2 regions of the Carnobacterium funditum DSM 5970 genome follow, and region 1 is predicted to be linked to the other one. Evidence: predicted binding sites of a transcription regulator. Region 1 holds the regulator's gene; the other holds the start of a gene.
The links. The regulator LexA, encoded in region 1, represses DNA repair genes until DNA is damaged. The targets are predictions, from matches to a motif close to CNAACANNTGTTNG.
Positions count from the first base shown of each region.

Region 2: recA (recombinase RecA) is a predicted target of LexA. The motif match lies at 2,514-2,527, and genes of this name have one in related genera.

Region 1 covers NZ_JQLL01000001.1:524,075-530,501, forward strand. Annotated here, with positions in the region: gene BR44_RS02280 (lysophospholipid acyltransferase family protein) at 199-822, shown strand; gene BR44_RS02285 (YneF family protein) at 1,185-1,421, opposite strand; gene tkt (transketolase) at 1,567-3,561, opposite strand; gene BR44_RS02295 (DUF896 family protein) at 3,672-3,911, opposite strand; gene lexA (transcriptional repressor LexA) at 4,072-4,695, shown strand; gene BR44_RS02305 (adenine phosphoribosyltransferase) at 4,897-5,409, opposite strand; gene recJ (single-stranded-DNA-specific exonuclease RecJ) at 5,433-6,427, opposite strand, start outside.
Region 2 covers NZ_JQLL01000001.1:940,871-947,297, reverse strand. Annotated here, with positions in the region: gene BR44_RS04305 (helix-turn-helix domain-containing protein) at 1-367, shown strand, start outside; gene pgsA (CDP-diacylglycerol--glycerol-3-phosphate 3-phosphatidyltransferase) at 456-1,037, shown strand; gene BR44_RS04295 (competence/damage-inducible protein A) at 1,218-2,492, shown strand; gene recA (recombinase RecA) at 2,641-3,732, shown strand; gene rny (ribonuclease Y) at 4,064-5,623, shown strand; gene BR44_RS04280 (TIGR00282 family metallophosphoesterase) at 5,805-6,427, shown strand, end outside.

The sequences.
Region 1 (6,427 bases):
CAAACAAAAAGAAAACTATTTCATTTTTAATAAATAGAATTTTACTTCAGGTTAAATGAGTTCTAAACAGATACCAATAATTATTTAGATTTTTTATTTTGTGTAATTCAAAAAAGCTTGCTAAAATAGTCTATCTCGTCCATAATTATATCATTATTATAGAATTTTAGTTTGTAAATTATGAAAGGTTGAGGTCTATTGTTTTTCAGAATATTACGCCGCACAATTAGTTTTTTATTATTGCTTTTAAACGGCAATGCACATTATCAAAACAGAGCAAAATTGCCTAAGGAAGGTTCATTTATATTAGTAGCTCCTCATCGAACTTGGATTGATCCAGTTTATCTTGCTATCGCTGCTAAACCACATGAATTTGCATTTATGGCAAAAAAAGAATTATTTAAGAACCCTGTTTTGTCTTGGGTCATTCGACATGCACATGCTTTTCCAGTCGACCGAAAAAATCCAGGACCGAGTGCAATAAAGGTACCCGTTAAAATTTTAAAAGAGGGCCAGTTAAATTTGGTTATCTTCCCAACTGGAACTAGACATTCTTCTGAATTAAAGGGTGGGGCAGCAACTATCGCTAAATTAAGTGGTGTTCCAATTATACCCGCCGTTTATCAAGGCCCATTAACACTAACTGATTTAATTAAACGAAAGAGAGTAACAGTACGTTTTGGTGATGCTATCACAATAGATAAAAGCACAAAATTAACAAAAGAAAGACTAAAAGAAATTGAATTAGAAATACAGCAATCCTTCAATCGACTAGACTACGAAATTGATCCGACCTATGTTTACAAAATCACTCCGGAATAATATAAAAAAAGCTGTTTAAACAAAAAACAGCTTTTTTAATTTACTCCTCCACTATTTTAAAGTTGGTATATTTCATAATAAGCCCCATTTTGGCTAAGTAGCTCATCATGTGTGCCTCATTCTATAATTCCACCATGATCTATTACAAGAATCATATTAGCATCACGAATCGTTGAAAAACCAGGTACAATAGCTAATGTCGTTTGCCTTTTACGCATTCTTTTAAGACCTTCTTGTTTAAAAAGCCAATTTTTTGTAAACTTCCACTATCTGGTTTTATTAAAAAAATTTTTTAATAAAAAAAGCAAACAGAGATATCCTGCTCGCAAAATTTAAAAAATAAGTGTAATACTAAGTATTGCTTATTTTTTTTTATTTTTTTTTTCTGATTGAACTTTCATAGAAGCCATCATTTGTCTAATTTTCTTTTCAGATGGTTTTTGACCCATTTGCATCATCAACATACGTAATGTATCTTCGTTGATAGGTGGATTTTTTTTGAAATAATCCATCATATATTTTTTTGCTAGGAAAAATCCACCAACTAAACCGGCAATTAATGCAACAACTATTAAAAGAATTGCTAAACCTGTATTCATTTATACTCACTCCTTTCAAAATTTCTCACTGACTAATTGTACTAGAGTTTAGACTAAAAATAAATAGGTAAAAAGCTTTCAATAGAAAAAACTATGTAAATTGATTTTCTATCAATTTACATAGCCGCAAATTAAGGTTTAGCTTTTATAGTTCATTGTACTTTTCAATAATATTATCCACTGTAAATCCATATTCTTTGATGACTTTATCTCCAGGTGCACTTGCACCATATTTGTCAATAGCAATCATAGTCCCATCTAATCCTACATAACGTTCCCATCCGAAACTTGAACCCATTTCGATAGAAACACGTTTACGAACTATATTTGGAAGAACAGATTCTTTGTAAGCAGCATTTTGTTTTTCAAACAAATCAAAACTTGGCATAGAAACGACAGAAACATCTTTTCCGGCTGCTTTAAGAACTTTTTGTGATTCCATTGCTAATGCAACTTCAGAACCTGTTGCAATTAAAATTCCTTCTGGAACTTCACCATCTTGTGGAGAAAGTACATAGGCACCCTTAATAACATTATCTTGCGCCAATTCTTTTGTTTTAGGTAAAACAGGTAAATTCTGACGAGATAAGACTAACATTGTTGGGTGATCTGTTGAAGTTAGTGCAATCTTCCAGGCAGCAACCACTTCATTGCCATCAGCAGGACGCAATACAGTCAAATTAGACATACCACGTAAACTTGAAAGATGTTCCACAGGTTCATGTGTTGGCCCATCTTCTCCAACGGCAACTGAATCGTGTGTAAAGACATAAGTTACTGGTAATTTAGAAATTGCTGCTAAACGAACGGCCGCTCTTAAATAATCTGTAAAAACGAAGAATGTTCCCACGTAAGTTTTTGAACCGCCATGTAAAGCAATTCCGTTTGCTGCAGCTGTCATAGCAAATTCACGCACACCATACCAAATATTTCTTCCTTCATATTGACCAGGTTGGAAATCTTTTTCACCTGCTACCATCGTATTATTTGAAGAAGATAAATCTGCAGAACCACCCCAAAAAGCGGGAACAGTTTTAGAAATAGCTGTTAATACTTGATTGCTGGTAACACGTGAAGCTAAAGCAGAATCTCCCTCTGAAAAACTTGGCAACTCACTATCCCAATCTTTTGGAAGTTCATTATTCATTGCTTGTTCAAATTGATTTGCTAGTTCAGGATAAGCCGTATGATACTCGTTAAACGATGTGTGCCATTCTTTTTCTGAATTTGCACCTTTGTTAATCATGTCTTCTTCAAAACGTTTGCTTACTTCTTCTGGAACAAAGAAATCTTTTCCTTCCCATCCGTAAGCTTTTTTAGCTGCTTCAATACCTTCTGGACCTAAAGGAGCCCCATGGACTTTATGAGTTCCTTCATTTGGTGCGCCAAAACCGATAATTGTTTTTACTTCAATGATAGTAGGTTTTTTTGTTTCAGCTCTTGCAGCATTGATTGCCGCATTGATTTCTTCAATGTCATTACCATCTTTTACTAAGATATGTTGCCAATTGTAGGCTTCAAATCGTTGCCCAACATTTTCGGTAAATGCTTTCGATGTTGGTCCATCTAAAGAAATATCATTTGAATCATAAAGCATAATTAGTTTCCCAAGCTCTAAATGACCAGCCAAACTAGCTGCTTCAGATGAAACCCCTTCCATTAAATCTCCGTCTCCACACAATGCATATGTGTAATGATCCACAATTGTGTAATCTTTTTTATTATAAGTTGCTGCTAAATGTGTCTCTGCCATTGCCATACCTACTGCATTTGCAATACCTTGGCCTAATGGACCTGTTGTTGCTTCGACACCATCTGTTAAATGTACTTCTGGATGTCCAGGAGTTTTGCTATCCCATTGACGGAAATTTTTCAAGTCATCAATTGAAACATTGTAACCCGCAAGGTGTAATAAGCTATAAAGCATGATAGAGCCATGTCCTGCAGAAAGAACGAAGCGATCACGATTCACCCATTTTGAATTTTTAGGATTCACTTTTAAATGTTTAGCCCAAAGTGTATAAGCCATCGGAGCTGCTCCCATTGGTAATCCCGGGTGTCCAGAGTTGGCTTTTTGAACCCCATCCATACTTAGTGTTCTAATCGTGTTAATCGCTAATTGGTCAGTGTTGTCAAACAATTAAATCATCCTCTCAATTATGTTACTTTTATTTTACTGTTTTATAACATTCAAATCAACGTTTGAATGCAATTTATTAAAAATAATTTAATATCCGCTTTATTTTATCTTTAACGGTCATGAAGACCTTTTTCTTTTTGAATTTTTTTTAATTTATCTGGTGTTACGTCAGCCCCAGTTTCATCAACTACTTTTAATCCTTCAATGTGATTACGCATGCCACCTCTAAAGGCAGCTAGATAAGCTTCTCTTAGTTTTTTTTGTTCTGTTTGTTCCGATAAACTTAAGCCTTCATTTTTAGATTTTTTTGCTAGAACGTTAATTCTTGTTAATTTATCTTTAGATAACATTTCATTCACCTCATTATTTTCATTATTTGAATACTATACCAAAAAAAATTACTCTATGCATTAAAATCGTTTTTTACACTAGCGAACATTTGTTTGATTCAGAGGTTGATTTATGTTATTCTAAATAAGAAATAATAAAAGAATTGAGGTGCATCTATTTATGCGTAAAACACCAGAATCAAGACAAATCGAAGTTTTGCAATACATTCATGACCAAGTAAAATTAAAAGGTTACCCGCCAACAGTACGTGAAATTGGAACAGCTGTTTCACTATCTTCTACTTCAACTGTTCACGGCCATTTATCGCGGCTTGAAAAGAACGGCTTTATACAAAGAGACCCTAGTAAACCGCGTGCTATTGAATTAACCTCTAAAGGGCTAACAAAATTAGGCATTCAACTAGAACAAATCCCTTTATTGGGCACAGTAGCTGCTGGTGAACCCATTTTAGCAGTTGAAGAAGCTTCTGATTATTTTCCACTTCCTCCTAATTTAAGACAAGAAAGCAATACTCTTTTTATGTTGACAATCAGAGGTGAAAGCATGATTAATGCTGGTATCTTTGATGGTGATGAAGTGATTGTTCGCAAACAATCTAGCGCAAACAATGGCGATATTGTTATTGCATTAACAAACGAAGACGAAGCTACGTGCAAAAGATTTTACCGTGAAGACCGCTATTATCGTCTGCAACCAGAAAATGATTCTATGAGCGCTATTCTTTTAGATGAAGTTACTATTCTTGGTAAAGTAGTCAGTTTGTACCGTAGCCATATTTTTTAACCATACTTATTGTTTAATTTCAGAACAGAAATGATGCTATTTTTAACGTATCGATAGATAAAGTTTAGCTATAAAAAATGCACCTCTTTTATTTATGGAAAACAAACCATAGATAAAAGAGGTGTTTTTTTGTAACCATTAAAAAAATCAGCTATCTTTTGAGTCCTTTAGTCCGTTAAAAGAAATCTATTTAAGAACTTTTTAGTACTCCATTAACGCTAAAATATCATAACCTTCAATTTTATTGCGTCCTTTTAAATCACTTAACTCCACTAGAAAGGCTGTCCCAACAACTTCTCCACCTAATTGCTCAATAAGCTTGATAGTTGCTGCAATGGTACCACCTGTTGCTAGCAAGTCATCACAAACAAGTACTTTTTGGCCAGGTTTAATCGCATCTTTATGAATTTGTAAAACGTCATTGCCATATTCTAAACCATAACTAACTTCTACGGTATTACGCGGTAATTTACCTTTTTTCCGAGCAGGAGCAAATCCAATCCCTAATTCATAAGCTACTGGACAGCCCACGATAAAACCTCGTGCTTCTGGTCCTACAATCATATCTACGCATTTATCTTTTGCATATCTAACTATTTCATTTGTTGCAAATCGATAAGCTTCGCCATCGGCCATTAAAGGAGAAATATCACGAAAAATAATCCCTTCCTCTGGAAAATCAGGTACATCAGCTATATATTTTTTTAAATCCATTAATTTCTTCCTCCGTTTCGATTTTACAGTTCTTTCTCTAGCTGGATTTTCATCCATTTTTCAAGTTCTGCAAAGTGACTGTATATGAGAGCTTCTTCTGCAGCAAATTTTTCGAGCCGCTTTTGATAAACTTTTGTATCTATTAATTCTTTTTTTTCAATATTTGATACAATATTCATAATACCATCTTGTATTGTAACAAAACCTGCTTCAAAAAACACGGAGATTATAAAAATGAGCATATTTTCTTTTAGTTTTAAATGTCCGGATAAAATTTTCGTTTTATGTCTTACGTCAATATCCATATGCGATGCAATATATTTAAAAACATGTGAGAATTGTATCCGACTCGGTATGCCCTCTAAATATACACTTTCTTGATTAAAGAAACTTACATAGATGTTAGAAGGTTCACTATTTTGTAATAGCTCTCTTAATAATGTCAAGTTATCTGGACAATCGACTAAAATGAGTTTAGTTGTTTTCATTTCAAATTGCTTATTTTCTTTTTGGTTTGAAATCAAATGAGAATATCCAGTTACCGGTATTTTTTCTTGGTATTTATTATAATTCTTATCATTGAAAAAAACGTAGTCAGCACTAGGTAGTTGCCATATACTTGGTGAAACTTGGGTACTTCTTAAATCAAACAATTGCGTGCCTTTAACTACTAAGTCGTCTAACATCAGCTGAGGTTTCCTTAATCCATTCCATTCATTGATATTCAGTTTACCTGTTATTGAAATTTCTGCTTCAGCTCCAATATTCTCAGCCATGGATCCAAGATGAAAGCCAATTGCATCTAGAGTTGCTTTCTCTTCAATTAAATTAAGTTTTAAATGTGTTTTTTCGCTACCGATTCTTTTAATTTCTTGAACTCGTACTTGCTCAAATAGAAAAACAGGTTTTGGATTTTCTGTTCCGAATGGAGCTAATTTTTGTAGTTCTTCGATTGCCTTTATGCTCACATCAGAAATGTGTAGTTTTTCATCAACAAAACAGGCGTTTTCTAATTGAT
Region 2 (6,427 bases), 420 kb from region 1:
AAAGGAGTCTTCTTCTGTCGAAAAAGAAGAACCTAAACAATCCATATCCATAGTATCTTCCACTGGTTCTCAGACTAGCTTTGCCGTAACAGGAGTAGCTGGAAAAAATGAAATTAGTTTGATTGCTGAAGGTGGAGACAGTTGGGTAAGTATAGAAATTGACGGCGTTATGGTCGATCAAGCCTTATTAACTACTGGAAACTCATTGAAAGCTACTATCCCAGATGGTGCAAAGCAGGTTAATCTAGTTATAGGGAACGCTGCGGTTACATCTGTTCAGTTAAATGATGAGAATGTCGAGTACGCTCCTGAAGCGGCCGATGCAGTCACACAGAAGATTGAATTTCAATTTAATGAAAAAGAATAAAGTAAGAAGACAATAAGACATCTCTTTTATTAGAGTTTTCTTATTGTTTTAAATTTAAATATAAATAAAAAAGAAAGAAGGCGATAGTTTGAATTTACCAAATAAATTAACGGTTGTGCGTATCTTTATGATACCCATTTTTGTCATCATCGCTCTGGCTCCTTTAAATTGGGGAGTTTGGCAAATATGGGGGTCAACGATTGAGATTACACAGTTAATAGCAGCAATTATATTTGCAGTTGCTAGTATAACAGATTGGCTTGATGGGAAAATTGCTCGCTCAAGAGGCTTGGTAACAAATTTTGGAAAGTTTGCAGATCCCTTAGCTGATAAAATGTTAGTAATGACTGCATTAATTATTTTAGTTGGCCAAGGCTTAGCTTCTTCATGGGTTGTAGCAATTATCGTTTGTAGAGAACTAGCGGTAACCGGATTGCGTCTATTATTAGTTGAACAAGGAGGAACAGTCCTGGCGGCAGCATGGCCAGGTAAAATTAAGACCATGACTCAAATGATTGCCATTATTTTGTTATTGGTAGATAATTTACCTTTTGAAGGTTTAGGTATTCCTTTAGCTGATATCATGTTGTATATCTGTTTGTTTTTTACTATTTATTCAGGAATCGATTATTTTGTGAAAAATAGCAGTATCTTTAAAGGTTCCATGTAACCTTCTTCGGTGTAATCATACGTGTCTTTAAAAATAGGTTGGGACAGTCGTCTCAGCCTATTTTAGATACTGTGGAATGGTAATGAGAATCTATCTTATTTCAATAATGATTTTATGATCTAATAAAAAAAATAGAAGACCGTCAACAAGCGTATATTGACTATAAGTGAGGAGAAAAAGATGAATGCTGAAATAATTGCTGTCGGGACAGAACTATTGTTAGGACAAGTAGTGAATACAAATGCAACATTTTTATCGAAAGAGTTAGCAACATTAGGTATTGAAGTTTATCATCAATCTGTTGTAGGAGATAATGCAGAAAGATTAGAAGAAGCCATACAATTTGCTGAAGAAAGAAGCGATTTGGTTGTTTTAACGGGAGGCTTAGGTCCAACAAAAGATGATATGACAAAACAAATTTTAGCAAAGCATCTTGGAAAACAATTGGTACGGCACGAAAAGACTATGGAAAAAATTATAAAGTTCCACGAACAAAAAAATCGCCCTATGTCTGAAAACAATGAACTTCAAGCATTAGTAATCAAAAATTCAAGTGTTTTAAAAAATAATAATGGTATGGCTGCAGGCATGTTTTTAAAAATGGAAAATTGTTTTTATTTGTTGCTGCCAGGACCGCCACACGAATTAGAGAGAATGTTTGAGCAAGAAGCAAAACCATTGCTACTGAAGCAAACAGCAAATGAAACTGTTTTGCTATCGAAGATTTTACGCTTTTATGGAATAGGTGAATCGCGTCTAGTTACATTGTTGGAGGATTTGATTGAAAAACAAGCAAATCCTACGTTAGCTTCTTATGCAGGTAAGCATGAAGTGAGCTTGCGCTTAACGGCCAATGGAAGGTCTGAAATCGAGTGCGAAAAAAAGTTGGATAACTTAGAGGTAATAATAAGAGAACGCGCTGGAGACTACTTATATGGCTATGGAGATGACACAAGTTTAGCTGAAGTAGTCAGTAAAGTAATGAAAGAGAGAGAATTGACATTATCAGCAGCTGAGAGTTTAACAGGAGGAGCTTTTCAGAGTACGGTAACATCTATATCTGGTGCTTCAGAATTTTTTGAAGGTGGATTGGTCACTTATAGCAATCGTATAAAAAAAGAGATACTCGGTATCAATCAAAAAATGATGGATCAATTCGGAGTTGTCAGTAGCCAATGTGCCATTAAGATGGCCGAACAGGTCAAAAGTCAGTTCAACACAGATATTGGAATTTCTTTTACTGGTGTAGCTGGTCCATTAAAGTTAGAGAATAAAAAACCTGGTACAGTTTGGATAGGTATAGCAATCAAAAATGAGCGTCCGTATGCAAAATGTTTTCATTTTGAAAAAGATAGAAATAATAATCGGGAACTTTCAGTTCTAGCAGGATTAGATCTAATTTATCGAGAATTATTGGACAAGCAGATTAATGGAAAAGTCCATTGGACTCAGTGAGAAATGGATTAGATAGCGCACCGAATGTTTGTTCGGTTTCTTCTTGCATTTTATAAAAAAAGAAAGTATGATGGATGTTGACAGACCTATAAAATAAAATTAATTATGTAAATTGATAGCAATAAAAAACAATTTAGGAGGACATACAATGGCAGAAGACCGTAAACAAGCATTAGAATTAGCATTGAAAAAAATTGAAAAGAACTTTGGTAAAGGCTCAGTTATGAAGTTAGGAGAAAAAGTGGATACTCGTATTTCAACTATTCCAAGTGGTTCATTAGCGTTGGATGTAGCGCTAGGAGTTGGTGGTTTCCCAAGAGGGAGAATCATAGAAGTATATGGACCAGAAAGTTCTGGTAAAACTACAGTAGCGTTGCATGCTGTAGCTGAAGTTCAAAAACAAGGTGGAATTGCTGCATTTATTGACGCTGAAAATGCACTAGATCCTAAGTATGCAGCCGCATTAGGTGTAGATATTGATGAGTTACTATTGTCACAACCAGATACAGGTGAACAAGGATTAGAGATTGCGGATGCGTTAGTTTCAAGTGGTGCTGTAGATATTGTTGTTATTGATTCAGTGGCGGCATTAGTTCCCCGTGCAGAAATTGAAGGTGAAATGGGAGACAGTCACGTTGGTTTACAAGCTCGTTTAATGTCTCAAGCTCTTCGTAAATTATCTGGTTCAATTAACAAAACGAAAACAATTGCTTTATTCATTAATCAGATTCGTGAAAAAGTTGGAGTTATGTTTGGTAATCCTGAAATTACACCAGGTGGACGTGCTCTTAAATTTTATGCAACGATTCGTTTAGAAGTAAGACGTGCAGAACAAATCAAACAAGGTACGGATATTATGGGAAATCGTACAAAGATAAAAGTAGTGAAGAATAAAGTAGCCCCACCATTCAGAATAGCAGAAGTTGATATTATGTATGGAGAAGGAATTTCACAAGTTGGAGAACTCGTGGATATGGGATCAGAAAAAGATATTATAGACAAAGCGGGAGCTTGGTACTCTTATAAGGGGGAACGAATTGGACAAGGACGAGAAAATGCAAAACGTTACTTCATAGATCACCCTGAGTTAAGAGCCGAAATCGAGAAAAAAGTACGTGCAGCTTATGGTATAGGTGAGGCTGAGGAAAATACAGATGAAAAAGATAAAGAAAAAGAAAAAAAGAAAACTGATTCAACTTCAGAAAAAAAAAGTAAACCGATTTTAACTGAAGGAAAATAAAACCTATTTAAAAAAAGGCCTAAAAAGAAGCTAGGACGGGTTGTACCGGTTCAGCTTCTTTTTTTTTTTTAAAAGAAAAAAAGGTGAAGAATGAGAAATATATAAGATAACGTTCTCATTTAATGGACAAAAGTAGCATAATCACCCTCAAAAACTATTATTAAGTTGACATGTCCCGTGTAGACAATTAAAATTAGAATATCCTTTACTTTATCTTTAGATAACAGGTAGGTTTTATTGGTAAAAAAGTTACGAAGTTCTACCAGATAATTGATAATTGATAATTGATAAATAGGAAATGACAAATTAAATAAGATACGGAGGTGGAAGAATGAATTTTAACAGTATAGCCTTCGCTATCGTTACTTTAGTTGTCGGTCTTTTTGTAGGGTATGCCATCCGCAAATCAAAACATGAAAAAGAATTGGCTGGTGCTAGGAACACTGCAACTGGAATATTGGATGAAGCTTATAGAGAAGCAGAAACCATGAAAAAGGAAGCGATGTTAGAAGCGAGGGAAGAAAACTACAAATATAGAACTGAAATTGAAACTGAGCTGAAAGAAAGAAGAAATGAGATTCTAAGACAAGAAAATCGGTTAGTACAGCGTGAAGATAACATTGACCGTAAAAATGACAGCTTAGAAAAACGTGAACGGACACTTGAAGCAAAAGAAGAGAAATTAGGTTCAAGACAACAACTATTGGACGATTTGGAGATCCAAGCAAGAAAGCTAGTTGAACAACAAGAAACAGAATTAGAAAATGTAGCTGCTCTTTCACGAGAAGATGCTAAACATATTATTATAGAAGAGACAGAAGAACAGTTGTCTCATGAATTGGCTGTTATGGTTAAACATTCTGAAGAAAAAGCTAAAGAAGAAGGAGATCGTCGTGCACGCGAATTGATTGCTTTAGCCATTCAAAGAAGTGCTGCAGATCAGGTTTCTGAATCTACGGTTTCAGTCGTATCTCTACCGAATGATGAGATGAAAGGTCGTATTATTGGACGTGAGGGTCGTAATATACGAGCTCTTGAAACGTTGACTGGGATCGATTTAATTATTGATGATACACCAGAAGCAGTCATTTTAAGTGGATTTGATCCGATTCGTCGTGAGATTGCCCGTATGACACTTGAGAAACTAATTCAAGATGGAAGAATTCATCCTGCCCGCATTGAAGAAATGGTAGAGAAATCACGTAAAGAAATGGATGAACGAATCCGCGAAATTGGTGAACAAGCAACATTCGAAGTCGGAGTACATTCTATTCACCCTGACATTATAAAAATATTGGGACGTTTACGTTTCAGAACAAGTTATGGACAAAATGTCTTGCAACATTCGATTGAAGTCGCTAAGTTAGCAGGAGTACTTGCCGCTGAATTAGGAGAAGACGTGACCTTAGCTAAACGTGCAGGACTACTTCATGATATCGGTAAAGCGTTAGACCATGAAGTAGAAGGTTCTCATGTAGAAATTGGTGCAGAAATCGCTATGCGTTACAAAGAAAACGAAACAGTGATTAATGCAATTGCCTCTCATCATGGAGATGTTGAAGCAACTTCTGTTATTTCAGTCTTAGTAGCAGCTTCAGATGCTTTATCTGCCGCTAGACCAGGAGCTAGAAGTGAATCACTTGAAAATTATATTCATCGTCTTGAAAAATTAGAAAATATTTCTAATAGCTTTGAAGGTGTAGAACAGAGTTATGCTATTCAAGCTGGTCGCGAAATAAGAATCATGGTTAAACCAGATACAGTTGATGATCTAGAAGCTATCAATTTAGCTCGGGATGTTCGAAATATGATTGAGGATGAGTTAGATTATCCAGGACATATTAAAGTAACCGTTATTCGTGAAATACGAGCAGTTGAATATGCAAAATAGGTAGCTTCAAACAGAAATGAACTTAAAAAGATACGAAACGAATGATTTTCATTCTTTTCGTATTTTTTTTAATGGTAAAAAGATAAAAGAAGAATCAATGGAAGCATGTCGTAGCTTTTCTTTACTACGAATTATTGTTAAAATGGTTTGAATGCAATTATCTAGAGAAGAGGCAATAGAAATGAGATTATTATTCATTGGTGATGTTGTAGGATCTATGGGACGAGAAATGGTTCATGATCATTTACACAAATTAAAACAACAATACAAACCACAAGTAACTATTTTAAATGGTGAAAATGCAGCAGCAGGAAGAGGCATTACTGAAAAAATCTATAAAGGGTTTCTCCAAGATGGAGTAGATATTGTTACTATGGGAAATCATACATGGGACAACCGTGAAATTTTTGAATTTATTAAGGATGCGAAAAAAATGATTCGTCCAGCAAATTACCCTGAAGGAACACTTGGGAATGGTATTGCTTATATTAAAGTAAATCAATTGGAGTTAGCTGTTATCAATCTTATTGGTCGAGTATTTATGTCAGATGTAGATGATCCATTTAGAAAAGCGGATGAATTAGTTGAAGAAGCGAGCCAACGGACTCCTTTGATATTTGTTGATTTCCATGCTGAAACAACCAGTGAAAAACAAGCATTAGGATGGTACCTTGATGGTAGAGTTTCCGCAGTAGTTGGAACACATACACACGTACAAACTAATGATGCCCGTATTTTACCCGCCGGTACAGCCTACTTAACCGATGTGGGCATGACCGGTCCGTATGATGAAATTTTAGGAAT